Regions from separate parts of the Shewanella sp. MSW genome, predicted to be linked through region 2. Evidence: predicted binding sites of a transcription regulator. Region 2 holds the regulator's gene; each other region holds the start of a gene.
The links. The regulator sigma-54, encoded in region 2, starts transcription at its own class of promoters, with help from an activator protein. The targets are predictions, from matches to a motif close to GTTGGCACGNNNNTNGNNT.
Positions count from the first base shown of each region.

Region 1: a site for sigma-54 is predicted at 5,772-5,790, ahead of AYI96_RS19390 (flagellar assembly protein FlgT). Genes of this name have one in related genera too.
Region 3: a site for sigma-54 is predicted at 2,012-2,030, ahead of flgB (flagellar basal body rod protein FlgB). Genes of this name have one in related genera too.
Region 4: a site for sigma-54 is predicted at 2,588-2,606, ahead of glnK (P-II family nitrogen regulator). Genes of this name have one in related genera too.

Region 1 covers NZ_LVDR01000026.1:9,648-17,172, forward strand. Annotated here, with positions in the region: gene AYI96_RS19360 (replication endonuclease) at 1-1,752, opposite strand, end outside; gene AYI96_RS19365 (hypothetical protein) at 1,745-2,146, opposite strand; gene AYI96_RS19370 (helix-turn-helix domain-containing protein) at 2,471-2,659, opposite strand; gene AYI96_RS19375 (hypothetical protein) at 2,790-3,353, opposite strand; gene AYI96_RS19380 (hypothetical protein) at 3,334-4,200, opposite strand; tRNA gene AYI96_RS19385 (tRNA-Arg) at 4,414-4,489, opposite strand; gene AYI96_RS19390 (flagellar assembly protein FlgT) at 4,545-5,702, opposite strand; gene AYI96_RS19395 (FlgO family outer membrane protein) at 6,402-7,052, shown strand; gene AYI96_RS19400 (LPP20 family lipoprotein) at 7,052-7,519, shown strand.
Region 2 covers NZ_LVDR01000003.1:340,514-348,038, reverse strand. Annotated here, with positions in the region: gene AYI96_RS04770 (hypothetical protein) at 80-463, shown strand; gene mgtE (magnesium transporter) at 605-1,969, opposite strand; gene AYI96_RS04760 (HPr family phosphocarrier protein) at 2,053-2,328, opposite strand; gene rapZ (RNase adapter RapZ) at 2,315-3,169, opposite strand; gene ptsN (PTS IIA-like nitrogen regulatory protein PtsN) at 3,166-3,609, opposite strand; gene hpf (ribosome hibernation promoting factor) at 3,612-3,899, opposite strand; gene AYI96_RS04740 (RNA polymerase factor sigma-54) at 3,931-5,394, opposite strand; gene lptB (LPS export ABC transporter ATP-binding protein) at 5,490-6,218, opposite strand; gene lptA (lipopolysaccharide transport periplasmic protein LptA) at 6,215-6,748, opposite strand; gene lptC (LPS export ABC transporter periplasmic protein LptC) at 6,735-7,295, opposite strand; gene kdsC (3-deoxy-manno-octulosonate-8-phosphatase KdsC) at 7,292-7,525, opposite strand, start outside.
Region 3 covers NZ_LVDR01000026.1:19,147-26,671, forward strand. Annotated here, with positions in the region: gene AYI96_RS19420 (chemotaxis protein CheV) at 1-910, shown strand, start outside; gene AYI96_RS19425 (CheR family methyltransferase) at 1,055-1,888, shown strand; gene flgB (flagellar basal body rod protein FlgB) at 2,064-2,462, shown strand; gene flgC (flagellar basal body rod protein FlgC) at 2,465-2,881, shown strand; gene flgD (flagellar hook assembly protein FlgD) at 2,896-3,579, shown strand; gene flgE (flagellar hook protein FlgE) at 3,634-4,995, shown strand; gene flgF (flagellar basal-body rod protein FlgF) at 5,161-5,904, shown strand; gene flgG (flagellar basal-body rod protein FlgG) at 5,916-6,704, shown strand; gene flgH (flagellar basal body L-ring protein FlgH) at 6,717-7,391, shown strand; gene AYI96_RS19465 (flagellar basal body P-ring protein FlgI) at 7,402-7,525, shown strand, end outside.
Region 4 covers NZ_LVDR01000002.1:347,265-354,789, forward strand. Annotated here, with positions in the region: gene nrfA (ammonia-forming nitrite reductase cytochrome c552 subunit) at 313-1,716, shown strand; gene AYI96_RS03120 (hydrolase) at 1,810-2,352, opposite strand; gene glnK (P-II family nitrogen regulator) at 2,654-2,992, shown strand; gene AYI96_RS03130 (ammonium transporter) at 3,003-4,253, shown strand; gene AYI96_RS03135 (hypothetical protein) at 4,565-4,936, shown strand; gene AYI96_RS03140 (hypothetical protein) at 5,028-6,257, shown strand; gene AYI96_RS03145 (DUF4785 domain-containing protein) at 6,451-7,525, opposite strand, start outside.

The DNA of each region.
Region 1 (7,525 bases), on a different contig from region 2:
TTGGTGGATTCGGGTGATGATTTGCACCTCAAAGCTGACAATGCCTCTTAGGCGGGTTAGGGCTTCATCGCCATAGCGGTTGGTTTTGATTGTTGGAATTTCCGGGTCTGATTCCGCTATCGATGCAGAGCGTGCCCGGAATTCGTCCGGGCTTGTTCCCGGAATTGCGGCTTCTAATCCCGCAAGGGTTTCTGAACTTTCGGGAATGGTTCCGGGCCGTGTTTCTGGGGGGAATTCCGGGCTATTCCGGGAATGTTCAGGATTTCCGGGATTCGTTTCCGGAAATGACTCTGGATTTTGCTTGGCTTCCCGTATCTGTTCATATAAGGGACGGATCACTTGCTCCTGCCTTTTGCAGAATACGCCGCCCATTTGCTCGGTGTAGCCTTGCCAGTTGCCTTGGTCGGCGCATTGACGAATGGACTCTATCCAATTCAGCTCTGCGGCCTTAATGGCTTCCATGCGCCTTAACTCCCGCCATACAGTGACACTGGCCCCGCCCAATTGTTGAAATTGGCGAATACCCCATAGCGAGGCCCAAGCGCGAACCCGAATGGCTGAGTCTTTGGCATCCTTGCCATATAGGTCTTGGTCTATGCCTTCACCATCGATGTTTTTGGATATGTACTTTGCGATATAGCCAGTTGCAGAGCCTTTGCTCGGGTCTATTTCTTCCACCTTAAGGCGGTGTTTGGCTGCGCCCGGTTCATTGCCGTCTTCTTCAAAGGCGTAACGGCGAAAGACTTTTAGCAGGGCTTGGGATTGCTCGGGTTCAACAAACAGGAGTAGGTGCCAATGGGGCGTGCCGTCGTGGTGAGGTTCGGCGACTCGAAAGCCAAAAATGCCAATGCCCTGATTGCCAAGGGCGGCGCGAATACGCTCAAAGGTGCGGCGAAGGTATTGCTGACCATCGAGCGGGGTTGCGCCGTTCCAGTTGGGATTTTTGCTGCCGGATTTGGACAGGCTGCGATGATATTTGGACGGGCAGGTGAGGGTGATGAACAGCGCCTGATGGCCCATGGCTTTACTGCACTCTTCAAAGCCTCGGGTTCTGACCATAAGTTCTTGCCTGCGAATGCTGGGATTGGACACATTCAGGCTTGAGAGTTCGGCAAGGCTGGCGCTGTAACCATGCTCATTGGTGGCTAAGGTGCTTTCCAAAAAGCTTTGGTTTTCCTGCCAGCGGTGACGGATTTTGCCAAGGCCCAGGTTGCTGATGTAAATCCCCTTGGTGCGGTTTACCTGGTTGTAGCGCCGTGACAGGGTTTCACCTTCCCGGATATGTTTGGTTTTAAGCTTTCTGCGCCACCATTGCTCATCCTTGGCGCGATTGATTGCGCCCTTTACCTTTATGGCGTCATCCCCGGCAATATGGCCCATTTCGATCGCTTTCAAAATGCGTTCGGCAAGATGGGGCGGCACAATGCCTTGGCTTTTGATGAAGTCAGCAATCAGGGAATAGAGCGCGGCCAAATTCAGGCGGGGATTATTGGCAAGTAACCTCAGCACATGACGTGAGAGGAGCTTAGCTGCCTGAGTGCAATCCCTGTCGTTGAGGTTGATGTGATAGAAACGCTCGGACTTACCTATAACGGTGGCAATGGCTTTACGCTCGCCCAGCACATGCAGGTTCGCTTCCCGGCGAGAGTCTTTGGCGGCATAGTCGGCCATGATCTCTTGCCGGAATACCTCGGGCACACCATAAAGCTGTTTGTTCAGCCATTCGTTATCGTGCGGATGGACTTCAGGCATAGTCTGCCCCCGTTAACGAATCGCTTTTGAGTAACGCTCTTTCTATTATCAGGGCGGCAAAGCGTTGCCCCTTAGGGCTTAAACTGACCCGGCACCATCTCATTCCGGCAAAGAAGCAATCCTGCTCCTTTGTCAGCCCTTCCCGTTTGAGCGCAAACAGGCTGCGCTTATTGAAGTGGCCGGGATAATCCGGCATTTCGACGACCTTACCCAAATCCGGGCAAAGTTCGGTGCAGACTTCTACCGAACGGCCCTGTGCCAGCCACGCCAGCAAGCTTGCCTGTTCGGTGCTGAGTTGGGTATCAGCTTTGGTTAGTTTCGGTGATGCCGTTACCAAATTCGGTACAGGCTTTCGGTTCGCTTTACGGTGCTTGTTCCGGTGCGCTTTGCTCATGGTTGCATCCCCTTAAGCTGAGGTGCCGAACTAGGGCAAGCGGAGTAGGGCCAATTCGGGATGGATGTTTTGGCCCCCGTTAGGTAACGGGCACCGAATTTGGTTGTTGAACCGTACCCGTTAACGGTGGCTGTACCCGTTGGGATTTTGCACTCTGTACCCGTTAACGGGTACAAGGGGCTAATAGTGGTTAACGGGTACTCGTTAGCCGGGGTCGTTAACGGGGCTTTGGATTCGTTATGTGACATTAAGTAGTCGCCAAATTCAGACCGACCAGCAAGCATCTGTGCCAGTTGTAACAGGATGCAGAAGGCAATAAAGCCGTTAAAGAGTATGTTCATAGACCCTCCCGTTAACGAAGGTGTCTATGTCGATTTGGCGGTACATCACCCGCCGCCCAACTTTGACGAACTTGAGTGGATAGCGCCCGGTACAGCGCCAAACGGATAGGGTGCCTTCAGTCACGCCAAGAGTCTTGGCTACTTCAGCCGGGGTTAACAGTGGATTTGTCATGGTTGCTCCTGATCAATTTGAATTAGTCAGGAGCAAGGTTAGGGAAGGGCGGTTAGAGAGTATTCACATGTAGGGGTGTAAAAGTGTTTCCACAGGGTGTAAAAGTACTTCCACAGGGTGTGGAAGTGATTTAAATCCCACAGAATCTCTCTTGGTTTTTGTCGCTACGATATTCTACGGCTCTTCCAATAATGTCTTTATAATCGGCCGTTGGTCTAATATCTACGGTCTTTCTTAAGTTGTCCAAGGATGCGCGTGCACAGTTACCCATAACGTACTGAGCAGCATCAATTTTCTCTATATCGCATTTATCCTCTTGGCTATTGTTGAAACTGCGAGAACAACTGTAGAAAAGTGCGCGAATTCGATATGTTCTTTGGAACACAAAATCTCCATGGTAGAGCGCAAAATCACTGTCCATAAACACGTCGAAATCATCTAGAGCTATTTGAAATTCATTCGAATTTTTATGTCCTTGCTTTGCTAGTAACGCAAGATTTCCTGTTTTTCGTAACAAGGACTCATAGGCTACTTTGGCTTCTTGATAGCGAATATCCCGCCACTTCATTTCACGCTCATAGGAGAATTGATAATACCCATATAAAACGGTTACTCCGGCAACGATACCAGCAGAAACTGGCTTTAATATTTTGAAGAATAGTGATTTATTTTTTTCATTTGGTGTGTTGTTCACTAAGGTACTTCCTTATCCATGTCTCTATAGTTCTGGGAGCCTGATAGTCGCTACTGAACCTGTAACCCAGTGACTTTCCATACTCGGCTACATCGGCTACAAGGATTTGTGACGCTTGGTGGGGGTTTTTGAAGTTACCCTTCACATATCTTTCAAGCGCGAATGCTTTCACCTTGTCTGATTTCCCGTGTCTTTTATTTCTGCCAGACTTCCCAGCGGAAGCTGCCGCTTCGTTAAGGTTGATGTACTTGAGTAGCGTTTGTTGAAATGACTGATAAGAGTGATTACTTTCAACTAGCTTTTGATTCAAGAAATCATCAAAGAGCAACTGAGCTGGTTTTGAGAGCCCCGCCATCTGACAGGCTAACGCAGCATGCAATGTGTGTTGTGACTGAATACTGAAGCTAGGGAGCAATACCAAAGGCCCATCTGTTAATTCATCGGCACCAAATGCACTGGCCAGAGAGGGCGCATTGCCAAACTGCCGGATCAAGGCCATGTCATTAACGGGAAGTAGTTCGCGTAGAGGATTGAAGAATTGAGCGTAAGTTTTGAGGCTCCGTGAATGCCGTTCTTCGATTTTTTCTTGAACTCCATCAATCTTTGCCAGTTGCTTCATCACTTCTTTGTTGGACGTAGGATCCAATATTTCACCAAACTCATCACGCGGTATCTGTGGGTTGTCCGATGGAAGAACGCCAGCAAGAAGTTCACCCACTCCAAGTGGCTGAGTGATTTCATTCAATTCGACTACTGCCAGCAGATATGGGATTAACGGCGAAGGTAACCGAGAAAGTAGATAGGCCACTCTATCTGTGTCGACAAATAAGGCTAGATAATCATCCATTCTAGAGTGCTCATTCTCAAAATTGACCTTGAACAAAAACTAACGGAAATCAGCGGGATAGTCCAGAAATTGGGCGAAGGGTACAAAAGGGAGATTTTTACAAAAGGGTCGAAATTTTTTTCGTAAAAATGCCTGTTCTGAGGCGGCACATAGGCGGCACAGGATTTGCCTGATTTTGTAAGTGATTGATTTAGAAATTAAAATAGGTCTATCTGGTCTCCCCACAGGGACTCGAACCCCGATCGGTCGCTTAGGAGGCGACTGCTCTATCCTGTTGAGCTATAGGGAGACGCCAGTGATTATACTGGTTTTCACCCGGATGAAAAGGCTTTGGATTTAATTGCTTAAATCTTAATCGCGATGTCATTCACCTGAATGTTGAGGGCGGCATTTTCACCGCTGAGCACTGCGATGGCACTTTCCTCTGTGACTTGATTTATGGTGATTTTCGCCCGGGTTTCTCCGGCCACGGCGCGCATCTGGTTCATGCGGTCGGGCAGGTTTTGTTGCAGCACGATTTGGAACTGATCACCCACGCGGATGCCGTTGCGTCGCCCCAGGTTGAGTATCACTCTATCTTGTTGGCGCACGACTATCTGTGCCAGCAGCGGTCTGCAGGCCAGTGCCATATCGATATCTTTACTGGCATTGGCCAGCACCTTGTCTATGGCTTGTCCATAACTGGCACGCCAGAATCTGTCGCTGTTGGGAGGGACGGATTCATTTTTGGCAAACTCCCAGGGGGCGGAAATGCTGTAGTTCTGATACCAGATCTGCTCGCCGCTGATCCCATGATAGAGGCTGAGCTGCAACTGAAATAGCCGCAGCGGCTCGTTGTCCCATAGGCCCATAAAGCCGGATTCGACCGGTTCGGTGGAGATATCTATGATTTGCGGCAGCAACAGATATTGGCTGTCGGTAATTTCACTTATCCAGGTCGGCAGGCGGTAGCCGCGGATATTGATAAGCTCCTCTTTGATATCCAGCCGCTCGTTGGCGTGCAGGTGAGCAAAGCTGGTGGAGGATTGTTTATCCAGCGTTGCTGCTATCCGTTCGGACAGGCTTCGCTGGAAATTTTCCAACTGACCATAACGCAGTTGGCTTCTGTCTTTAATGGCGGCCTGGGGGACCAGGATAGCGGCCTTGATGGCTGAGCTTTGGCACTTGTTATCCGGGCCGTCGAGAATATCGAGCCGCATAACCACTTTGAGCTTGTCTCCCTGGCGCATTTCGCTGACCAGTTCGACACTGCTTATCTGCGCCTGGCTGGAGAGGCTGAAATCGTTTTGGGTCAAGCGCCCCTGGCTGACACTCTGGGTCGATTGAAAACTGCCACCACGGGAGAGCAGTGCCATGTTGATGGCGTTGTCCATTGCCGCTTCCCGTGCCTGGGTTAGATTGCCATTGATTATTTTGGCTTCACCTCGGGCCTCGGTCCACTCTGCCATGGCGTTGAGGCTGATGCCCAGCAACGGCAGCAAGAACAAGGGGCACAATCTCATAAGGCGGTTCCTCAAAATGGAAGTCAGGGTGACGGAATTTTGCCGCCACTTAAGCTGGTATCGCTTGGTATTCAAATTTTATGCCAGAGAGAGGGAGGGGGTACTGTGTTATTTGTGAATGCCAGGCTAAAGAACGGCAAGCATTTGCCGATAAAGCCAAAGAAGCTTTCGACAAACCTTGTTGTCCGAAAGAGCAAGGCTGGATAAATAAGTAATACAAGTGGTTCGGCCATTTCACGTCAGTTACTACGGCCAATGAGATGCTCAATTAGGCTTATTTCTCAAGGTTGTTAAACACGACTAAACCAGAGAACTCGCCGGTGGACGCTGAGGGCTAAGGAAGGTGCGAATAAGTTCTCGTGGCACTTTCTTGATGTAGGGAATAGGTTGCTGTGTGGCTTACTGGCCTGCCTGCTGTGTTGTGCTTCTTGCAAAGGCCTGGGGGCATTTGCCGTTGCATCCAGACCTGTACGCCGGAGCAGAGCACATATGGGGGCTTGTTCGCACTTTCCCTAAGTTCTTGGTTGGTATTTTATTTGCATAGTTTTAATGCAAATAAAAAGAGCTTGGCATTATTGGTGCTGACGATGTTACCGACACTATTACTGTCTGCAACGTCCTTGGGTCAATCCTGCAGGTGTTGTATGACTGACTAAGTAGAATAAGCCTGCTGGTTCAAGGTTTACGTCAGGCTCCTGAATGAAGTTAACAGCCCACTCCGGCAACAGTGAGACGGATATTATGTATAAAGCCCTGTGTATATTGCCTTTACTTCTGCTGTCTGCCTGCAGTACGACATCACAGCAACCGCAAGCTGAGTTCAAGCCGCAACAAGCACCAGTCAATCTATTGGCGCATCAGTTGGTGGATGAATTGGTAATCCATAATGATGCTCTCAAACCGACTCAGCCGCTATTGGTGATGACGCCTGCGATAGTGGAGGATATGCAAGGCAGTAATGCACTGGCCTCACAGCTACAGCAGAGCTTAATGACGGCTTTTCATCAGCGCGGCTTTAATCTGGTGGATTTGAACCTGGCCGAAGCGGTGCGGGTAACGCCACAGGGGGATTTTATTCTTACCCGCGACTGGCAACAATTGCCGACGGATATTGCGGTGGATCATGTACTGGTCACCAGCATGAGCCAGGCTAAAGGTGAGATCTTGTTCAACAGTCGGATTGTTAACATCAATAACAATCGGGTGCTTTCGACGGCCGGGGCGCGGGTGCTTGAGGCGCAACTACCGGGTTATCTGGCGCCATCCCACAAGGTGGTGTCAAAAGAAGGCCTGCTTTATCGCTATGAAAACCGCGGAGAAGATAAGAGCCGGATAGTGGGAGACAAGTAATGAAGTATTGGAACAACACACTGACATTGGTCACGCTGGTATTGGCGTTAGTTCTGGGTGGCTGCGCCGATAAGGACAGATATGTGCAGTGGGAGACAGAGGCGCCAAGCAGTTTTCCCAAATTGACGGCAATAGGCTATGCCCCGCTGGCCAGCCAACCAGCTAAGGAACAGTCGCAAAAGGTGCTGATGGCGATGCAAGCATCCAAGATTGCCGCTTATCGGGAACTGGCCGAACAAGTTTATGGCCAACGTTTGTCGGCTGATAGCAAGGTCAGTGACTGGATGTTGAAAGGCGATAATATCCAGGCCTCGGTTTCCGGGGTGATCCGCGGCGCCAGGGTTGTGCGCAGTTATCCGGCCGGCGATCATTATGTGACCGAGCTTGAGCTGGACTTCGCCCAGGTGTGGGATCTGTATCAGCAACAAAATCGCCCCCAGAGAGTGAAAGAGATCACTTATTTTTAGGGTAAT
Region 2 (7,525 bases):
GTTTTTTTGGCCAAATCAGCTTGCACAGGCAATTATTATCCTTCTAAAGTAGGGCATTATGTCCTTGCCAGGGGGGAGCATGCTCGAAACCAAAGGCTTACCGATAGCGACAGATTATCTCGGCGACGAGGTGAGATTTATCCGCCTTTGTTATGACAGTCAGGGCTTGGATATCGAACTGAGTGTTGAGGGCAGCCGAGCATTGGTGCACTTTGACTCTGTGGTTGGCTGTCGGATGCTGGATGAAGGCGATCTGATGGAGTTCTGGACCGAGTGCAGCCTTTCCAATGGCTGGTTGTTCCGTATCTCCAACGGTGGTTGGTATCGCCAGGAGGCCGAACGCAGCGGCTTTATGGCCAGCGCCAATCTCAAGTTGCAGGAATATCTGCTGGTGAGCCGCAATGAGTGTGTCTCTGTCTTCTGTGAACAGGATGAGCCCAAGGTGCACTGGCTTAAAGACTGACTCGCTATCTTCCACAGTCAGAGGACGAACCTGGTCGCCCCCTGCTATTTCTGCAATTCATCTAGGCCAGAGCTTCAGGCTATCAACACCAAGCCTTCAGCCCATTAGAACCTGAGCCTTCAGTCCATTAGAACCAGAGCCTCAGCTCATTAAAACGAGAGTCGCCAATCCCAGGAAGGCGAACAGGCCTATTACATCCGTCACAGTCGTCAGCACCATGCCGCCGGCCAGCGCAGGATCTACATTGAGCTTTTTCAGGATCAGCGGAATACTGGCCCCTGCGAGACCGGCTACCGTCATATTGATCAACATGGCGCCGCCAATAAGGGCGCCGAGCGCCAGATCGCCTTTCCAGATCCACACGGCAGTGAATACCAGTGCCGACCACAACAGGCCATTGAGAAAGCCGATGGCCAATTCCTTGCCGATAAGCCAGCGGGAGTTGCTCTGGCCTATGTGGCCGAGGGCGATACCGCGGATCACCAGCGCCAGCGTCTGGTTGCCGGCAACGCCGCCCATGCTGGGCACTATGGTCATCAGAATTGCTATAGTGGCAAATTTTTCCAGCGTGCCTTCAAACATATTGCTGACCGAGGCGGCCAGCAGGGCGGCAAACAGGTTGAAGGTCAACCATAGGGAGCGGCGAAAGGCACTCTTGAACACGGGGCCGAAGGTGTCTTCATCATCGTCCATCCCCGCCATACCCATCATGGAGTGTTCGGCGTCTTCTCGGATAACGTCCACCACGTCATCAATGGTGATCCGCCCAAGCAGATGGCCTTCGCTGTCGACCACTGGCGCCGAGACCCAGTCGTGGCGTTCAAACAGTTGGGCCACTTCATTGTCCGGCATGGTGACGGGAATGCTCTCAAGTTCGGGATCCATTATGCTGCGGATCCCGGCGGTGGGATTACAGGTTAGCAGGCTGGAGAGCTTGACGCCACCGAGCAAAATATCGCGTCTATCTACCACGTAGAGGGTATCTGTGGCTTCGGGCAGCTCGCCCCTTTGGCGCAGATAACGCAGCACCACATCGACATTGACGTCAGGCCTCAGGGTCACGGTATCTGTGTTCATCAGACTACCGGCGCTGTCTTCCGGATAAGAGAGCGCCTGTTCGACCCTGGCCCTGTCCTGGGCACTCATGGAGTGCAGTACCTGCTTGTAGAGGGTATCGGGAAGGCTTCGCAGCACATAGGCCAGGTCATCGGTATCCATACCCGCGGTCGCCCGCGCCAAACGCTCAGGACTCATAAGGCTGATCAGCTGGTCTTTCATATCCTCACCCAGCTCTTCGAGGATCTCGCCGCTCTGCTCCTGATCCACCAGTTGCCAGAGTACCTGACGGGTACGCGGCGGTGAAGATTCGAGAATAAAGGCGATATCCGAAGCCGTCATTCGCTGCAGCATGTCGCGCACATGCACGAACATACCACTGCTAAGAGCTTGGTTTAGTTGAGTAAGACGTTGTTCTGTCAGCTCTTGGTCGAGCGCTTCTATTGGCATGCAGTTCCCCCTGTGATGCAAAGCGAGGATATGTTACCTCAAGACTGGGGTGTTATAGAAACAAAGAGTGCAGCGCTAAGGCTTTAGCTGGCTTCGTCGAAACGGGCGTTGATCAGGGCGCAGATAGCGTCCATCGCGGGTTCGGCATCCGGGCCTTCGGCGATGAGGCGAATACTCTTGCCTTGGCCGGTTTCCAGCATCAAGAGCCCAAGCACACTGGCGGCCGAGGCTTTTTTCTCGCCTTGGATCAGGGTGATATCGGCTTCGAACTCGCTGGCCAGCACCGCCAGCTTAGTGGCGGCGCGGGCATGCAGGCCCAGCTTATTGACTATGGTGACTTCCCGTTCAACCTTTGCCATTACTCAGCTCCCGGTGACGGGCCTGTACCTTGTGTTTGCTGTTGCCAAAACGCTTGGCGAGCTGCTCAGCGACATAGACAGATCTATGCTGGCCGCCGGTGCAGCCTATGGCTATGGTGAGGTAACTGCGGTTGTTGCGTTCCAGGTGCGGCAGCCAAGTTTCCAATAGATTTTCTATCTGCCAGATAAACTTGTTCACCAGTGGCTGGCGGCTGAGAAACTCCTGCACAGCTTCATCCAGCCCGGTCAGTGGCCTGAGCGCCGGCTCCCAGTGAGGGTTGGGCAGAAAGCGCACATCAAACATGAAGTCGGCTTCCTGGGGCATGCCGTGCTTGAAGCCGAACGATTCGAAGTTGATCACCAACTCTTTGTCGACGCTGCCCAGCAGAATTTCTCGCACTTTGTCACTGAGTTCATAGATATTCAGTGCCGAGGTATCTATGTAGTGATCCACCAGTTTCGACATAGGCTCCAGCAACTTACCTTCGTGCTTGATGGCATCTTGCAGCGAGACAGTGCTCTTGGATAGGGGGTGTAATCTGCGGGTTTCGCTGTAGCGTTTAAGGAGTACTTTATCGGAAGCGTTGAGGAAGAAGCTGGTCAGTTGGGTGTTTTCCGGCAGTGCTGCCAACTGTTTTTCCAGCACTTTTTCCTGATCCGGCATGTTGCGCACATCTATGCTGATGGCGACCAGATCATTGCTGCCTCGGAGGTTTTCCAGCAGGCTGCCTATCATGGGCAGGGGCAGATTATCCACACAGTAGTAACCCAGGTCTTCCAGTACCCTGAGGGCAACGGATTTTCCGGAACCGGAGCGGCCTGAGACTATAGCGAGTTTCATCCTGTGATCACCTGATAGAGTTCTGTTTCATCGCGGGATTTACGCAACTGCTTGAGTATTGCTTTGTCGCTGAGCTTTTCAGCCATGGCAGACAGGGTACTCAGATGTTGTTGGCATTGATCTGCGGGAACCAGAAGGGCGAACAGTATGTCCACCGGTTGGTTGTCTATGGCATCGAAGGCGATAGGCTCTTCGCATTTGACCAGCACGGCAATCGGCTCTGTGATATCAGGCAGCCGGCCATGCGGAATCGCAATACCATTACCTATACCTGTGCTCCCCATCTTTTCGCGGGCCAAAAGGCTTTCAAAAATCGCTTGAGAGGAAAGGGTGGGGTACTGGGCGCTGGCGAGATCGCTAATTAGCTCCAGTACCTTTTTCTTACTGCCCGGAGTGGCACAGGTAGTGCACTCCGGCCGCAGGATGGTACTCAGTTCCATCGTTAGTGTTTTGTCAGCTTTTCTTTGTGTTTAATGACCTGACGATCCAATTTATCAATCAGAACGTCGATGGCGGCATACATGTCGGCATGTTCAGAAGTTGCATAGACTTCGCCGCCTGTGAGGTTGATCTTGGCTTCGGCAATCTGTTGCAGTTTTTGTACATTGAGCACAACGTGCACATTATTGATCTGTTCGAAATGGCGTTCAAGTTTCGAAAACTTACTTTCCACATAGTCACGCAGTGAGTCGGTGATCTCGATATGATGTCCTGTCAGGTTGATTTGCATAGAAAGATTCCTCCAATTTCCAACTGTGGATTTATAAACTCTTACGCTGGTTCGACGGTGGTATCATCATAGCCTCGCGATACTTGGCTATGGTGCGTCTTGCAACGTTGATTCCCTGTTCTGCCAGAAGTTGTGCCATCTTGCTGTCGCTCAAAGGTTTCTTCTGGTTTTCCGCTGCCACGAGCTTCTTGATAAAAGCCCTGATCGCCGTGGAAGAGCATTCTCCGCCATCTTCGGTACCGACATGGCTGGAGAAGAAGTACTTCAATTCAAATATTCCCCTCGGGGTATGCATATACTTTTGAGTGGTGACCCTGGAGATGGTCGATTCATGCATCTCGACCGCCTCGGCAATATCGTTGAGTACCATGGGTTTCATGGCCTCTTCACCATATTCAAAAAATCCCTGCTGGAACTGCACTATGCAGTTGGCCACCTTGAGCAGGGTATCGTTGCGGCTCTCCAGGCTCTTGATAAACCATTTGGCTTCCTGAAGATGACCACGAATAAACTGGCTGTCTGATTGGCTGCGGGCGCTACGGGCCATGGCAGCATACTGTTGGTTGATCCCGAGTTTGGGCATACAGTCCGGATTGAGCTCCACTACCCAGCGGCCGCTCTTCTTCCAGACGCTGACATCCGGGATCACATATTCCTCGTCCATCGGCTGCACCAGCAAACCGGGGCGGGGATTGAGGCTCTGAATAAGGTTGATGGCGTCACGCAGTTGATCTTCCTTGAGCTTGGTCTTACGCATCAGGGTGCGAAAGTCGCGGGTAGCGATGAGATCCAGATGTTCGTCAATCAACAAGCGGGCGTCGGCCAGATGCGGGGTGTCGGCGTTGAACTGTTGCAATTGGATCAGCAGGCATTCGCGCAGATCTCTGGAGGCGATGCCGATGGGATCGAAGTGCTGGATCCGCTTGAGTACCGCCTCGACTTCATCGAGCTCAATCTCAGGGTTGCCCATGGCTTCGAGGATCTCCTCAGTGCTCTGGGTTAGATAGCCCTGCTCGTCGATGGCATCTATGATGGCGGTGGCAATGGCGTCGTCGGTATCGGAAAACGGGGTCAGGTTTTTTTGCCATTCCAGGTGTTCATAGAGACCTTCGCTGGTTTCTCCCTGGAAGGGCATATCATCTTCACGGCCCATAGCCGGCCCTGAGGCGCTGGCGGCGGTAAAGACTTCATCCCAGGTGGTATCCATAGGCAATTCATCCGGCATAGACTCATTGTTCAATGCCTCTGAGGTTTCTACCGTGGAACCATCTTCCTGCTTGACGCTCAATTCGCCGGCGTCGTTTTCCTTGTGGTTGTCGTCGATAGCGTCATCCTGGTTGTCCTCGGCCATCTCCAACAGAGGGTTGGCTTCCAAGGCTTCCTGGATTTCCTGCTGCAGCTCAAGGGACGACAGTTGCAGCAGGCGAATTGCCTGCTGCAACTGAGGTGTCATGGTCAACTGTTGACCCAATTTGAGCTGGAGTGACGCTTTCATTATACCGCTAATCCCTACTCGTTATTTTTCAAGGAAAAAATTCAATAATAACAAACTATAATACCCGGAATTGCCGCCGGATGACATGATCCTAACTATAGCCTGAATTGTTCGCCTAAGTACACAGCACGCACTTGCTGGTTGTCCAAGATTTCAGCGGGTGTGCCTTCGGCAATCAACTGCCCATGGCTGACAATGTAGGCTCGCTCACAAACGTCGAGCGTTTCGCGAACATTGTGGTCTGTGATCAGCACCCCCAAACCGCGGGACTTAAGCTGTTCGATGATTTTCTTGATATCGATAACTGAGATGGGATCCACACCGGCGAACGGCTCATCCAGCAGAATGAACTGTGGATTGGCGGCCAATGCCCGGGCGATTTCCACCCGGCGGCGTTCACCGCCGGAGAGGGACATCCCCAGGCTGTCACGTATGTGGGTAATGTGGAATTCTTCCAGCAACTGTTCGAGTTGTTCCTCGCGCTCGTCGCTGTTGAGCTCTTTGCGGGTTTGCAGTACGGCCATGATGTTGTCATGTACCGACAGCTTGCGGAAAATACTGGCTTCCTGTGGCAGATAGCCTATGCCTTTACGGGCACGCAGGTGCATGGGATCCAAGGTCAGCTCGTCGTCGTCAATGAAAATACGGCCCTTGTCACTCTGCACCAGGCCAACCACCATATAGAAGGTAGTCGTCTTGCCCGCCCCGTTGGGGCCCAGCAGCCCCACGATCTGGCCGGTATTGACCGATAGGCTGACATCTTTGACTACGTTGCGCTTCTTGTAACTCTTTGCCAGGTTTTGTGCCGTCAGGGTGCTGGTCATTGCGGCTCCTGCTGCTGTTCTTTCTTATTGAGATCCTGATAGTTTTCCGGCTGGATAACAGTGGTTACCCTATCTTGGCCTTTGCCGCTGCTTTCCGCTTCCAGCTGCTGCTTGTTGATGTCGTAGACTATCTTCTCGGCGGTTACTTCGCTGCCGTCCTGTTCCACTTTGGCTTGACCTATCAAGGTCATGATGCGGCTGTCTATGTTGTAGTGGATCTCTTTGGCCTTGGCACTGGCCTGACGGCCATCTTCCAGCTTCTGGGTATAGGTGGCAGGTGAGCCCTTGGCCACCAGGATCCGCTCGCCACTCTTGTCCTCAGTGTAAGCCGTGAGTTCATCGGCCAGCAGCTTCAAACTGCCCTGGGTGACTGTGACAGGCCCGCCGTATACCACGCGCTTGTTTTTGATATCGGCAAACTGATTGGCGGCGCTGATCTCGACTTTTTGCAGCAGATCTTCTTCAATGGCCACCGCCGACAGGCTTGTGATGCACAAGAGGGCACCGATAAAAAGCTTACTTGGTTTCATAGGTTCCTTTCACCTGACTGGTCAGCTTTACTTGCTGAGCGTTGAGATCGGCATACAGGCCGGATCCCTTGATATTAAAGTCTCTGCCTTCGATCAGGATCTCGCGATCTGAGGTCATGATCATGGTGTCCAGATCCAGCTCCACATAACTGGTTTTCAGGCTCTGGATCGGTTCATTGGGGCTAATGGCGTCGATGATAACATTATTTTCAAGTACCACTCGGTTACTCTTGCGATTGAGCCTGCCCTCGTTGGCAGACAGGCGCCACTGCGCTTCGCCCTTGTCCGGATAGACCAGATAAACCGGTTGGTTGAAGAAGGTCTTCTCATTGGCTTCATAGTGTTCCATGTGTGCCGCCGCGACCCTGCTGGCGACATTGCCCTGCTCGTCAAAGTTGACTGAGCGCAGGTCATCGGCGACAAAGTCCGGCCGCACAACATCCACCGGCGCCTCGCTCTGTTGGGCGTTGCGCTTGTTCTGCACCTGCCAGTAAAGGATAAGTGCAGTGGAGAAAAACAAAATAATGGCCAGAGTGACCCTATTCATATACTCATTCCGTGGGCATTTTCAAATTTGTCCTGACTGAGCAGGATAAGATCCGCCAGCTCCCGCAGCGCACCATGGCCGCCGGTAATCTGGGTGATCATGTGGCAGTGCTGCCTTACCCAAGGATGGCCATCGGCCACGCAAACCGCCAGTCCAACTTGCTTCATCACCGGCAGGTCGACAATGTCGTCACCTATATAGGCCACTTGTTCAGGCTTGAGGTCATAATG
Region 3 (7,525 bases), on a different contig from region 2:
TCTTGAATCAGTCAATAAACGCACTCAACTGGTCGGACAAAATCGCCTCGAACTTCTGTTGTTCAAACTTAACGGCAGACAAAGATTCGGTATCAATGTATTCAAAGTCAAAGAGGTTTTGCAGTGCCCACCACTGACGATATTGCCCAAGTTGAACGCCTTTGTTAAGGGCGTGGCCCATATTCGCGGTACGACTGTGTCGGTTATCGATCTCAGTGCGGCGACCGGTGGTAAACCCATAGATGATGTCAAGGATTGCTTCATCATTATTTCCGAATACAACCGCAGCGTGCAGGGGTTTCTGGTTCGTTCAGTTGAGCGGATCATTAACATGAATTGGGAGTCTATCATGCCGCCGCCGGAAGGCGCGGGACGATACTCTTACCTGACTGCAGTGACCGAAATCGAAGGTGAACTGGTTGAAATACTCGATGTGGAGAAAATTCTTGATGAAATTTCACCGGTAAAGACAGATATCAGCCAAGAAATGGATGAATCTCTCACAATCGACAGGGAGCAGCATTATCATATTATGGTGATTGACGACTCCTCTGTGGCGCGCAAACAGATCATTCGCGCATTGTCTTCGTTGAATCTGCAGATAGATACCGCTAAAGATGGTCGGGAAGCATTGGAAAAACTGAAGAGTATAGCGTCTGGTATGGACAATGTTGCCGATGAAATCCCGTTGATTATTTCGGATATCGAAATGCCGGAAATGGATGGTTACACTCTGACTGCCGAGATCCGTGATGATCCCAAACTGAAAAATATCAAGGTAGTGCTGCATACCTCGTTGAGCGGGGTATTCAATCAAGCCATGGTACAGAAAGTGGGCGCCAATGATTTTATTGCCAAGTTCAACCCCGACGAACTGGCTTCTGCTGTTAACAAGCATCTGAGTCTATAGCCTTTGTCTGCTGTGACTTTTTATGGCTATAGTGAGTTGGTCTGCTTGTGTTGCAAATGGGGCTGGGGTATAACGCAGCCCCAGTTTTTAAATGTTGCTGCCTCGATTCGCAGTGACGTTTTTACGGATAGTTAGGACACTAAGGTGCCAGATAAATCTCTCGCAGAAACTGAGTACAATCAATTCAGGCTGTTTCTTGAGCAGCACAGTGGCATTGTATTGGGTGAGAACAAACAGTATTTGGTTCGCAGCCGCTTGGCGCCTTTGATGGGGAAATATGGTTTGCCATCCCTGTCGGACGTTGTTAAGCAATCGATGCGACCCACAGAGCGCCAATTACGGGCTGAAGTCATTGATGCCATGACGACCAACGAAACTCTTTGGTTTCGGGACAAGTATCCTTTTGAATTACTTGGCAATACATTGTTGCCCGGTTTTGCCAAGTTGGGGCGGCCATTGAAAATTTGGTCGGCGGCCTGTTCTTCCGGACAGGAGCCCTATTCACTGGCGATGACAGTGCTCGAATATCAACAGCGTAAGCCAGGGGCGTTGCCGGGTGGGGCGGTAATCCAGGCCACAGATCTATCGCCGTCCATGCTCGAGCGTTGTAAAAATGCCGAGTATGATAAGCTGGCATTGGCCCGGGGCCTGTCCGAAGAGCGCAAGCGTCAGTTTTTTGAAGCTATGCCCAATGGTAATATGCGGGTTAAAGACAATGTGCGCCGTTTGGTCAGCTTTAGGGCTCACAACCTGCTTGAAAGTTACACCTTGCTCGGCAAGTTCGACATCATCTTTTGCCGTAACGTACTTATCTATTTTGCCCCGGAGGCAAAGGCAAAAATACTGCGGCAATTTGCTGCCGCTCTCAATCCCAAGGGGATACTGTTTTTAGGGGCCAGCGAGTCGATTGCCGGGTTGACCGATGAATTCGACATGGTGCGCTGTAACCCAGGTATCTATTATCAAAAGAAAAATTAACAACCTAATTATTTGATTTTTAATTAAATAATTTGAAAGGCTCGTCAACTTGAACGGGCCTTTTCTGTCTTACTTTTCACCCTAACGGCCATCATCTTCGTATCTGTTATCCTCCACTCTACATCTGGCACAAAGCTTGCTTTGTTTTTATCGAGTCATTGGAGGAGGCGGTTTTATGGCGATCAGTTTCGATAAGGCCCTTGGCATACATCAATACACTCTGGGTATTCGCGCCCAGCGTGCCGAAGTGCTTGCCAGCAATATAGCCAATGCCGATACCCCACACTACAAGGCTCGGGATGTGGACTTTTCTTCGGCGTTGCAGGCGGCCAAAGGGCGGCAACAGGGAATGAATATGGCGGCAACGTCTGAAAAGCATTTCGACCTCAAGGCGCTGACAGCCCAACATGTGCAATATCGGGTGCCGGATCAACCGGACACTGGGGATGGCAACACAGTCGAGATGCAAAAAGAGCAGCAGGCCTTTATGCAAAATGCGCTTGAATATCAGATGTCGCTCGGATTCCTCGACGGTAAGTTCGCCGGCATGAAAAAGGCATTGAAAGGAGATTAACCATGAGCTTGTACAATATCTTCAATGTTGCGGGTTCGGGAATGTCGGCGCAGTCGGTACGCTTGAATACTACCGCCAGTAACATAGCCAACGCAGATTCTGTTTCTTCCAGTATCGATAAGACCTACAAGGCACGGCATCCTATTTTTGAGGCCGAGCTGGCCAAGGCGAACGGCCAACAGCAACAAGGCGCTGCGGTAAAGGTAAAGGGTATAGTGGAAAGCGATAAACCTTTACTGAAAGAGTATTCGCCGGATCATCCCATGGCCGATGCCGACGGTTTTATCTACAAACCTAATGTCAATGTAGTGGAAGAGATGGCCGATATGATTTCCGCCTCCCGTTCCTATCAGATGAATGTTCAGGTAGCCGATGCAGCCAAGTCCATGCTGCAACAAACCCTGAGAATGGGCAAATAACGGAGGCATAGCCCATGAGCGTCAATTCAGTTAACCCTTTTCTCGACAGTATCCAGGTGCAATCGGGTACTGAAACCAAGAAAAGCAATAATCAACAACTGACCCAGGAAGACTTCTTTTCGCTGCTGAGTCAGCAGTTGTCGATGCAGGATCCTTTTAAGCCGGTGGATAACGATCAGATGATCGCCCAGATGGCGTCGTTTGCCACAGTGGATGGTATCTCTAACCTGAATGAAGAAATAGTTAACCTCAATTCGTTAATGACTTCGAGTCAGGCATTGCAGGCATCTGGCCTGGTAGGGCAAAAAGTGTTGATCCCGGCGGGCACCGGCTATGTTTCCGAGGAAGACCCAACGCTTAAAGGGGTAATCACATCACCGGAAAAGATCCCTTCAATTAAAGTAACGATTGAAGATGAAGCTGGTCAGGTGATCAAAACCTTTGAGGTCGACGGTAGTGCCGGCGGCAATATAGATGTGGAATGGGATGGCCTGGATAAGGACGGAAACCCTGTCGATAAAGGCATCTATACCATGAAGGCCAGCGGGGTTGTTGATGGAAAGTCCCAGGATCTTATCGTCAGTTCCTATGCCCACGTGACCAGTGTATCACTCAACTCTGCCACCGGCGCCGTGTTGAATCTAAGAGGTATTGGCGGGATCAGATTGGCCGATGTGCTGGCTGTTTCCGAAGTTTAATTCTGTTTCTGCCCCGGCTGCGCCGGACAGTATCTGAAAATCATGAGGTGAATTATGTCTTTTAACATTGCTCTGAGTGGGATTGCTGCGGCGCAGAAAGATCTCAATACCACGGCCAACAATATTGCCAACGTTAAGACGATAGGCTTTAAAGAATCCCGGGCCGAGTTTGCTGATGTGTACGCCAGCTCGATTTTCTCCAATGGTAGAACCACTGTGGGCGGCGGTGTCACCACCACTCAGGTGGCACAGCAGTTCCATCAGGGGAACCTGAACTCCACCAACAATGCGCTGGATATGGCGATCAACGGTGGTGGTTTCTTCGTGACATCATCCAGTGTCGGCAGTCAGGATTACTCTTTCACCCGCGCCGGAGCTTTTAAGCGTGATGACAACGGCTTTTTGGTCGATGCTGCCGGTAATTATCTGCAGAGCTTCCCGGTCGATAAAGATGGTAACTCCACTTCTGTGAGTCTGACTACCACCAAGCCGGTGCAGATCCCGGATACTGCCGGTAGCCCGCAGAAAACCAACAATGTTGGCATTAGCATGAACCTGGACTCCACTCAAGAAACTAAAGATCCGGCGCTGTTTGACCCATCCAAGTCAGATACTTTTAATAACTCCACTGCAGTGACCATTTATGACTCTTTGGGTAACTCCCACACTTTGACCACTTATTTTGTGCGTCCGGAAAATGGTGCTCATACCGGTGAGAGTAACTGGGTGGCCTACTACGCCATTGACGACAAGCCGGTCAATCTGGGCGGCGGCGCCGGAACCTACAACACGGACACTAACGGTGACGGTACTGCGGATGGTACAGGCACAGCACAAACTGCAGGTGGCTGGACTGGTGCCGTGCTTAAGTTCAACGATGTCGGCGGTTATATAGGTTCCGATCCTGCGGTGATCACCACAGAGCAGTTGGGGGTTGGTGGGGCCAACGTTCTTGGTCCTGCTGCTGACGGCACTCAAGCGATAACCATAGATTTCAACAATCCGACCCAGTTCTCGGAAAAGTTCAACGCCACGGAATTGACGCAGGATGGTGTAACAGTGGGCCGTTTGACTAATGTGGAAGTGGGTACAGATGGTTTGATCTCTGCTAAGTATAGCAATGGCTCAACAGTGCCTCTGGCACGGGTGGCGTTGGCACGCTTCTCCAATGAGCAGGGACTGAGCCAGGTGGGCAACACCTCCTGGAAAGCCAGCCTGGATTCAGGCGCGGCGCTGGCCGGTGAGGCCAACAGCGGTGTGTTTGGCAGTATCCGTTCATCAACACTGGAGCAATCCAACGTCGACCTGACCACTGAGTTGGTGGACCTGATTTCGGCCCAACGTAACTTCCAGGCCAACTCCCGTACTTTGGAAGTGAACAATACACTACAGCAAACCGTGCTGCAGATCCGCTAAGCCTTCCTGCGCAAGACATTGCCGCCCGGCAATGTCTTGCCGCATCTTTGTCTATTAACTCCCAAGTCACTGAAGTTCTTCTGCTGTCCTTGTGCTCAACTGCTCATTTTATTGGCACGATGTTTGCTTTTACCTGAATAGGTAAAAAGATTGACGGAGCAGCAGGTGGACAAACTTCTCTATGTCGCCATGACTGGCGCCAAACAAAACATGAATGCGCTGGCGGTTAGGGGTAACAACCTGGCCAATGCCAACACAGATGGTTTCAAGTCCGACATGGCTCAGGCCCGTGCGATGCAAGCCTTCGGTGAGGGCTTGCCGACCCGGGTGTTCGCCATGACAGAGTCGCCCTCGGCCAACTTTCAGTCCGGCCCTATCAAATCGACCGGACGGGATCTGGATATTGCCATCAAAGATCAAGGCTGGATTGCGGTGCAGGCCGCCGATGGCAGTGAGGCCTATACCCGCTCCGGTAGTCTGAGTTTTGACACTACAGGTTTGCTGCGTAACGACAGGGGCAACCCGGTAATGGGTGATAACGGCCCGATAGTGCTGCCGCTGCCGATAGACAAAATTCAGGTTGCCACAGACGGCACTATTTCTATTCGTCCTCAAGGCGCAACCGCCGAGGTGATAGAGGAGGTGGGTCGCATCAAGTTGGTTAACCCGGGCAATCAGAACCTGATGCGCGGTGAAGATGGCTTGTTCCGTACCCTGGATGGCAATCCGGCCGCCGCCGATCCCTTTGTCAATGTGGAAAGCGGCGCCGTGGAAGGCAGTAATGTCAATGCCGTGGATGAGATGGTCAACCTGATTGAGCTGCAACGTCAGTTTGAGCTGCAGGTAAAAATGATGAAAACCGCAGAAGAGAACGACAAGTCGTCCGCTTCACTGATGCGCATTAGCTAGGAGTAATTGATATGCATCCCGCGTTATGGATAAGTAAGACTGGGTTAGATGCCCAGCAAACGGACATCTCGGTGATTTCAAATAACGTCGCTAATGCCAGCACCATAGGCTACAAGAAGGGCCGGGCGATATTTGAAGACTTACTGTACCAGACAGTCAATCAGGCCGGCGGTATCAGCGCCTCCAACACCAAGTTGCCCAATGGCCTTAACCTGGGCGCAGGTACCAAGGTCGTGGCCACCCAGAAAATTTTCTCCCAGGGTAACCTGCAAACCACTGATAACGCGCTGGACATGATGATTGAAGGTCCGGGATTCTTTGAAATCCAACTGCCGGACGGCACCACAGCCTACACTCGTAACGGCCAGTTCAGTTTGGATGATACCGGCCAGATAGTGACTTCCGGCGCCGGCTATGTGTTGCAGCCTGCCATTACCATTCCGGACGATGCCACCAGTATTACCGTTTCCGCCGAAGGCGAAGTATCGGTTAAAACCCCGGGCGCCGCCGAAAACCAGGTGGTCGGGCAGTTGACCATCTCTGATTTCATCAATCCGTCCGGCCTGGATCCCATAGGGCAAAACCTCTATCTGGAGACGGGCGCCAGCGGTACCCCAATTCAGGGGACTGCCTCACTGGATGGATTGGGCTCTATTCGTCAGGGATCGCTGGAAACTTCCAACGTTAATGTGACCGAAGAGCTGGTCAATCTGATTGAAAGTCAGCGGATTTATGAAATGAACTCCAAGGTTATCTCAGCCGTAGACCAGATGCTGGCCTATGTGAACCAGAATCTGTGATGAGGTGATGTGATGAAACCCTTATTCCTTATCATTCCGGCTTTATTTCTGGGGGCTTGCAGCTCTACCCAGAACAAACCGATAGCCGATGATCCCTATTTTGCGCCTGTGTATCCTGAAGCGCCGCCGACCCGAATCGCACCGACCGGCTCTATCTATCAGGACAGCCAGGCATCTTCACTTTATTCGGATCTGCGGGCGCACAGGGTAGGGGACATCATCACTGTTGTGTTGGTGGAGTCGACCCAAGCGAAAAAGAGCGTCGGCAACAAGATCAAAAAAGGCTCGGACATGTCAGTGAACCCGCTCTACATGGGCGGCAACAATGTCACCATCAAGGGCAACCCGTTGGATTTTCGCTACGGCGACAGCATGGATACCAATCGCGAGGCCGATGCCGATCAGAGTAACAGTCTCTCCGGGCAGATCTCGGCCAACGTGATGCAGGTGCTGGGCAATGGCAACCTGGTTATTCGCGGTGAAAAGTGGATCACCATCAATAATGGCGACGAATTTATTCGGGTAACCGGCATTATTCGGCCGCAGGATATTACCCCTGAAAACACCATAGATTCGCCCAAAGTCGCCAATGCCCGTATTCAGTACAGCGGTACCGGCACTTTTGCCGAGTCGCAAAAGGTGGGCTGGCTGAGCCAGTTCTTCCTCTCTGACTGGTGGCCTTTCTGAGGATAAGCTCATGAAAATAAAATTAATCATGGCACTTGCCTGTTTGCTGGTTTCGCTGCCGGGGCAGGCCGAGCGCATCAAGGATATCGCCGATATCCAAGGGGTCAGGGACAACCAGTTGATAGGCTACGGCC
Region 4 (7,525 bases), on a different contig from region 2:
ATATTCACTCACTTTTGCTAAGGTTTCCTCAGTCCCTGCAGTGTTGCTCTCGATGACCGGAAAGGAAACGCGCCGATAAGATTGTCGAGAATAAAAAAGGACTTGGGTCTCAGAGTTCTACATTAGCCAGCACTTGAATACATTAACAAGAGTACAAAAATGTGAACAACATCGCCTTCACATTTTGATCTGGCGCAAACTTCGCCCCGGATACCCCCTAAGAGGTATATTTTTGGTGTATTCAAGCGGCTACTTTTGACCTTGGAGATGTCGTGGTTATTGCAAATAACGATAAAGTAACACGGAGATGAGATGGTGAAAAAATTAAACCAAAAATCCTTTGCACTCAGTGCATTGGTCGCCGCAAGCCTAATGGCTGCCGGTGCGTTTGCGAGTGACAAGACCGAGCCTCGCAACGAAGTCTACAAAGACAAGTACAAAAATCAATATGCCAGTTGGCATGACACTGCAAAGAGTTCTGAAATTGTTGATGTATTGGCAGAAGATCCCAACCTGGTCATCATGTGGGCCGGTTATGGTTTCGCCAAGGACTACAATGCCCCTCGTGGCCACATTTATGCCGTGACAGATGTGCGCAATACCCTGCGTACCGGTGCGCCAAAGAGTGCCGAAGATGGCCCAATGCCAATGGCTTGCTGGAGCTGTAAGAGCCCGGATGTACCTCGCCTGATTGAAGAGCAGGGTGAAGATGGTTACTTCACCGGCAAGTGGGCCAAAGGTGGCCCTGAAGTGGTTAACGCCATAGGTTGTGGTGACTGTCACGAGAAAGGCTCGCCTAAGCTGCGCTTGGGCCGTCCTTTTGCCGAGCGCGCCATGGATACCCTGGGTACACCATTTGATAAGGCCTCCCGTAAAGACAAGCAATCCATGGTTTGTGGTCAGTGTCACGTAGAATACTACTTTGAGAAAGTGGAAGGCCGTAAGGGCTTTGTTAAGTTCCCATGGGATCAAGGTACTACAGTGGAATCCATGGAAGCCTACTACGATGCCATTGAGTTTGCCGACTGGACTCACGCCTTGTCCAAGACACCTATGTTGAAGGCACAGCACCCAGGCTATGAAACTTGGCAGTTGGGGGTACACGGTAAGAACAACGTGACTTGTGTTGACTGTCATATGCCGAAAGTAACCAACGACAAGGGGCGTAAGTTCACCGATCACAAAGTGGGTAATCCTTTCGACCGCTTCGAAGAAACCTGTGCTCAGTGCCACACTCAGAGCAAAGAGTTTATGGAGAATCTGACTGCCGAGCGTAAAGCCAAGGTTAATGAGCTGAAGTTGAAGGCTGAAGATCAAATCGTCAAGGCGCACTTCGAAGCTGCTGCCGCCTGGAAAGCCGGTGCGACTGAAGTCGAAATGAAGCCAATCCTGACTGATATCCGTCATGCTCAATGGCGCTGGGATTATGCTATCGCCTCTCACGGTGTCGCGGCTCACGCTCCTGATGAAGCGCTGCGGGTACTGGGTACTGCGGTTGACAAGGCTGCCAACGCCCGGGTGAAACTGGCGCAGTTGCTGGCCAAGAAAGGTATCGTTGATCCTGTCGCTCTGCCTGATATCTCCACCAAGGCCAAGGCTCAGGCCGCTCTGGGTATGGATATGAAGAAGATGGTTTCCGACAAGGAAGACTTCAAGAAAAATGTTCTGCCCAAGTGGGATGCTGAAGCCAAGAAGCGTGAAGCGACCTACAAGTAACAGTCGTTAACACTCGTAAATGAAAAATCCCCGCACCGCGGGGATTTTTTTATCTTACAAGAAATCAGTGGTAGCCCGTGAGGGATTACAGACCTATTTGATCAGCTTAAGCAGAGCCTTGAAGCGTTCACCTTCTGCCTGATGTTGCAGTTCAAACAGTAAAGATTCGCTGTTGTTGAGCCTGGCTCCCTGCTGCTTCATCATCTCTATTCCCAAGCGTTTGTTGCTTTCACTGCGGGAGCTGACGGCATCGGCTATCAAGTGCACATCGAAACCCTGCTCGATAAGATCACCACAGGTTTGATAGACACAGACATGTGTCTCTATCCCGGCCAGCAGTACCTGTTTGCGGCCCGCGCTCAACAGTGCCTCACGGAACGCCGGGCAGTGCCAGCCACTGAAGTGATGCTTGGCAATCGGCGATGTGGTTTTGGATAGCAGGGCGGCCAGTGACTCTGTAGTGGGGCCGAGCTTCTGCGGCAACTGTTCCAGCCAGAGCACCGGGATATCAAACAAGGCTGTGCCTTCTATCAGCATGGCCAGTTGCTGATGCAGCTGTTCACTCTTGTCCATTATCTGCGCCAGTTTACCCTGAACATCCACTATGACCAGCACACATTCTTCCGCTTTTAACATCTTGTTCTCCTTCTGGTTGGCCTTAGGACAGGTGTAAACGAGCCCTGCTTTTGCTTCAGTAAACCTAAGGACATTCAGTTAACGACAGGACAGGGCTTAAGCCAATAGGCCTTAGGTCGTAGATGATTGCGCTTTTTTTGTGCGCCTGAGCCTTGCTTGCACTTAATTGGTGCATATCTGCAGCTCTCAACCTGGTCCGTAAAAACTAACTCTTTATAAAACAAAAAATTAACATTTTGGCCTAATGTTTGAATTGCTTTTGGCATAACACCAATACAGCAAGGCGATTCTGGAGGTCTGGATGAAATTAGTCAGCGCAATCATTAAGCCGTTCAAGCTCGATGATGTCCGCGAAGCGATTGCGGGCATAGGCATTGAGGGGATGACGGTCACCGAAGTTAAAGGTTTTGGTCGGCAAAAAGGACATACAGAGCTCTATCGGGGAGCCGAGTATCAGGTGGACTTTCTGCCCAAGGTCAAGCTCGAGATAGCCACTAAGGCGGAGAATCTTGAGCACCTGCTGGAGGTCATCACCAATGCCGCTCATACCGGCAAGATAGGTGACGGCAAGATCTTTGTGACAGATCTGGAACAGGTTATCCGTATTCGTACGGGCGAAACAGACACAGAAGCGCTGTAAGGGGGAGAAGATGGAAGAACTGAGCAAATTGGGTACTACGGTCACAGAGCTGCGTTTTGCGCTGGACACCTTTTACTTTCTGATCTCCGGCGCGCTGGTGATGTGGATGGCGGCGGGTTTCGCCATGCTGGAGGCCGGGTTGGTGCGTTCCAAAAATACCACAGAGATACTCACCAAAAACATCTGTCTCTATTCAATTGCCTGTATCACCTACCTGATTGTGGGTTACAACATCATGTATGTGGACAATGGTGAGGGTGGCTGGCTGCCGAGCATCAGCACCTTGATAGGAGCTCAAGCCGCCGACGCCGACCATGCGCTGGAGTCTGATTTCTTCTTCCAGGTGGTATTTGTGGCTACAGCCATGTCGATTGTTTCCGGCGCCGTGGCCGAGCGCATGCGCCTGTGGGCTTTCCTGGCATTCAGCCTGGTAATGACGGCAGTCATCTATCCGGTGGAAGGTTACTGGACCTGGGGCGGTGGTTTCCTTTCCGAAGCCGGCTTTGTCGACTTTGCCGGTAGCGGCATAGTGCATATGGCCGGTGCGGCCGCGGCCTTGGCCGGTGTCTTGCTGCTGGGAGCCCGCAAAGGTAAATATGGCGCCAATGGCCAGGTTAACCCTATCCCGGGTTCCAACCTGCCGCTGGCAACCCTGGGGACTTTTATCCTCTGGATGGGCTGGTTTGGTTTCAACGGTGGTTCTCAGTTACTGGTCTCTGATGCCGAAAATGCCAGCGCTGTGGCCAAAGTCTTCGTCAACACCAATTCGGCGGCGGCCTTCGGTGCGGTATCTGCACTGATCGTCTGTAAGATGGTGTGGGGCAAGGCCGACTTGACCATGATACTCAATGGTACTTTGGCTGGTTTGGTGGCTATCACGGCCGATCCCTTGTCGCCCTCGCTGCCGATGGCGGGTGTGATAGGCCTGGTAGCCGGCGGTTTGGTGGTGTTCTCCATTGTGGGCTTTGACCGCATCAAGATAGACGATCCTGTCGGGGCTATCTCGGTGCACGGGGTCGCCGGTTTCTTCGGTTTGATGATGGTGCCTCTGTCCAATGCCGAAGCCAGTGTGACAGGGCAGCTGTTTGGCGCTGCGGTGATCTCTGCCTGGGTGTTCCTGGCGTCATTGCTGGTGTGGGGCGCCTTGAAAGTGACCATGGGGATCCGGGTGACCGAAGAGGAAGAGTACAACGGTATGGACGCGTCGGACTGTGGTATCGATGCCTATCCTGAGTTTGTAACTGTCAAGAACGCCAACTGAGAGGCCAAGAACGCCAATTGATAAGTCAAGAACGCCAATTGATAAGTCAAGAACGCCAATTGATAAGTCAAGAATGCCAGCTGATAAGCCATGAGTGTTCTTGAGAGATCAAGCAGGCTTCCTTCACCTTTAAGCCATCTCTTGTGAGGTGGCTTTTGGTTAGAGCTGGCTTTGGGGTTACCGGCCTTGTTGTTACCTTGCTTGGCGGGAGTCGGCCAGGAAAAGCGCATTTAGGGGCTATGGCGCTTGATGACAGACGCTCTTGGGGGCAGACTGAAAGCAGAAACAGCCTGGAGCCTAAGGGGATGGCGATGAAGACTCTCAGTGTAATGAAGCTGACCGGTACTTTTCTCGGTGCTTTGTTAATTACCTTGCTGTGGCTTGGCAATGCCGAGGCAGGTCAAGTGGTGGTTCGTGATGCCAGTGAGCCCTTCGATGCCTTTGCCGTCAGGGATGAATTACTGCGTCAGCATGAGTGGCAGGAACTACTGCGCTCGCAGCAACAACTGGAGATCCTCCGCAGCCTGCCTGCCATATGTGTTCCTTACATGCGCCCCTATCGCTACTTTTCCTGCAATGGCCATTTTTATCGCCCCTATCTTTACCGGCAACAGCAGCTCTATATAGGGATCCCCAAGCCGGGTTCTGAAGTTATCGCTCCCGGGAATGAAGGCTTGAACTAGGGGATATTCACATTTTGTCACCCTTTGGCGCGGCAGGAGTGGCCAGTCTGACTTAAGCTTTCAGTAAAGAAGCCTTAACTCAGGAGGCCTTATGTTCTCAGGCACTTTCTCAAGCGCTTTCTCCGGCTCTCTCACTCGTGCTTTCTCTGGCGCTCTATCCGCTACCATCTTGAGTCGCTTAATTGGTGCGGTTTTGCTGCTGCTATTTTGCGGTTGCAGCAGTACCCCGGTGCCAAGCAAGATGGCTCTTGGCAGCCTGTTTCAGGATAACCAATTCAAAGAGGCAGGGAATATCCCCGAGCCCGCCGAGTTATTCGCCTTGCCTCCCGAGGCGGTGCAGTTGCTCAGAGGTGCCTATAGCCGCGGTGCACTCATCTCCAATCAGCAGTTGGCCCACGAGTGGTTGGCTGACTATATCCATGCCGACAAGGGCGGCTTTCGCTATCAGGACAACTATACCCGCACCGCCGCCGAAACCTTTCATGACAGGGCTGGAAACTGCATGTCACTGGTGATCCTGACGGCGGCCATGGCGCAACAACTGGGGATAGAGGTTGAATTTCGCGACGTGGAAGTGCCTCCGGTCTGGGATCGCCAAGGCGCCTTTTATCTGGTCAATGGTCATATCAACCTCAAGTTATACCCGCCCAAGAGCAATCAGGTCTTCCATGTTACCGAGCGTTCCATTCTGGTGGATTTCCTGCCCGAGCGTGCTGTGCGCAGCTATAAGGTCAATAAGATCAGCCAAAGTACTGTGGTCGCCATGTATTACAACAATGCGGCGGCCGAGGCATTGATCAATGAGAATTGGGATCTCGCATACGGCTTGCTGAAAAAGAGCCTGCAACAGCAGAGTCTGTTTATTCCGGCGCTCAACAGCCTGGCGGTGCTCTATCGCGCCAGGGGCATGGAACAGATGGCCGAGCGGGTCTACCGCTATGCGTTGACGCTTGAGCCGGAAAACATGACTACCCTCTATAACCTGGCGGTCATGCTGAGCAGCCAGGACAGACTGGATGAATGGGCCGAAGTGCACAAGGTACTGGAGCTTGCCCGGATCCGTAATCCTTATTACTACTATGATATGGCGCAACAAGCCTACATGGATCGCCAATATGATAAGGCGCTGAGTTGGTATCGAAGAGCGATTGAGAAGGCGGATTATCGTCACGAGTTTTACTTTGGTTTGTCCAGAACCTACTGGGCAAAAGGGGACTCCGACCGGGCGAAGAGCAATCTGCAAAAGGCGTTGGCGCTGGCCGGTGACGGCGAGCAGAAAAAACGCTATCAGGCCAAGTTGCATGCGATGGAAGGGCATTGATTCAAAAGCTTGGCTAAAAGAGCGGGGTTATAAAGGCGCAATTGGTTAAGCCAAGTTGCAGGGTAAAAAGCCCGATGCTGAGATCTGCATCGGGCTTTGTTGCTTTTGGGTTATAAGTTGCTTTGGGCTATAAGTTGCTTTGGGCTATAAGTTGCTTTCTGGTTATAAGTTTCTCTCTGCCTGAAAGCTGGCCTTAAAGGGCATCGAAACTCAGCGCCTTGTCGCGGTAACTCAAGCGCGCCATCTGCCCCATATCCTTGAGCTCAACGGTCCTGACACCATAGGGCGGCTTTAAGCCCGAATTTTGGATTAGCTCAAGGTTTAGAGGCAACTGCAGACTGTTTTGCTCTTGTGTCAGCCAGGCCGCAGTCTCACTCTGAAGTATGGCGATTTCCCGACCTTGGGCATCGGTCCCTGTGAGTATTGCCGACACCCCAAAACGACCACTTTGGGCCAGCTCCAGCGTAAAGTTAAGAGTGCTTGGCAGACCATTTTGCCAACCCACTTTGATTTCGGGTGCCAGCCGCGCCGATGGATAGAACTGCTTGAAGGCGGTCTTGACTGTACGTCGTACCAAGGTGTTATCCACCAGGGTCTCAATATCGACCACCAATTCACTGAACCCCGCATTGCTTGAGGGCATGGGCAGCTGCTCACTTTGTAGTCGCCAGCCGTTGCCACTTTGGCTGAGTTGCAGTGGGGTTTGCTCGCCGCTTGCTTGCTGTAGCCGGGCAGTGGCCAAACGAGGTGAACCCAGGGCCTTATCGTTCTCAAGCGCCAGCTCCAACTCGAGATGGGTGTTGGCCTCGAGTGATGATGGGGTGCTTAACTTGAGACGATAGGCAGAGCCTTTCTCTTTGACATTAACCAGATAGTTGTCAGTGGCGGTCAGCGCTGCGGCGACCTGCAGGCGATAGAGGCCGGGCTTGATATCTGAGCTCAGCAACAGGGCACTGGAGTCATCATCCATTCCGGCGCTGGCCAGAGACTCAGAGTCTACGGCGCGGCGGATAAGGCGTTTGTTCTCAGTTTTGCCTGCGGCTGAGCTGAGTTGAACTGCGTCCGGAGCAATGCTCTTGGGGGCCGTCGGGGCGCCGCTGCTTTTATCCCAGCGAGGCGCCAGACGGATAACGCTGCTGCCTTGGGTTAATGGCAGCTCTATGCCTTGGTTAAGCTCGGCGCCTGTAACCATCAACCAGTATTCATCACTGCTGGCACTGGCGGTTTTGTCCGGCAGCTGGGCTTGATACTCCCCTGACAGCGCCCTG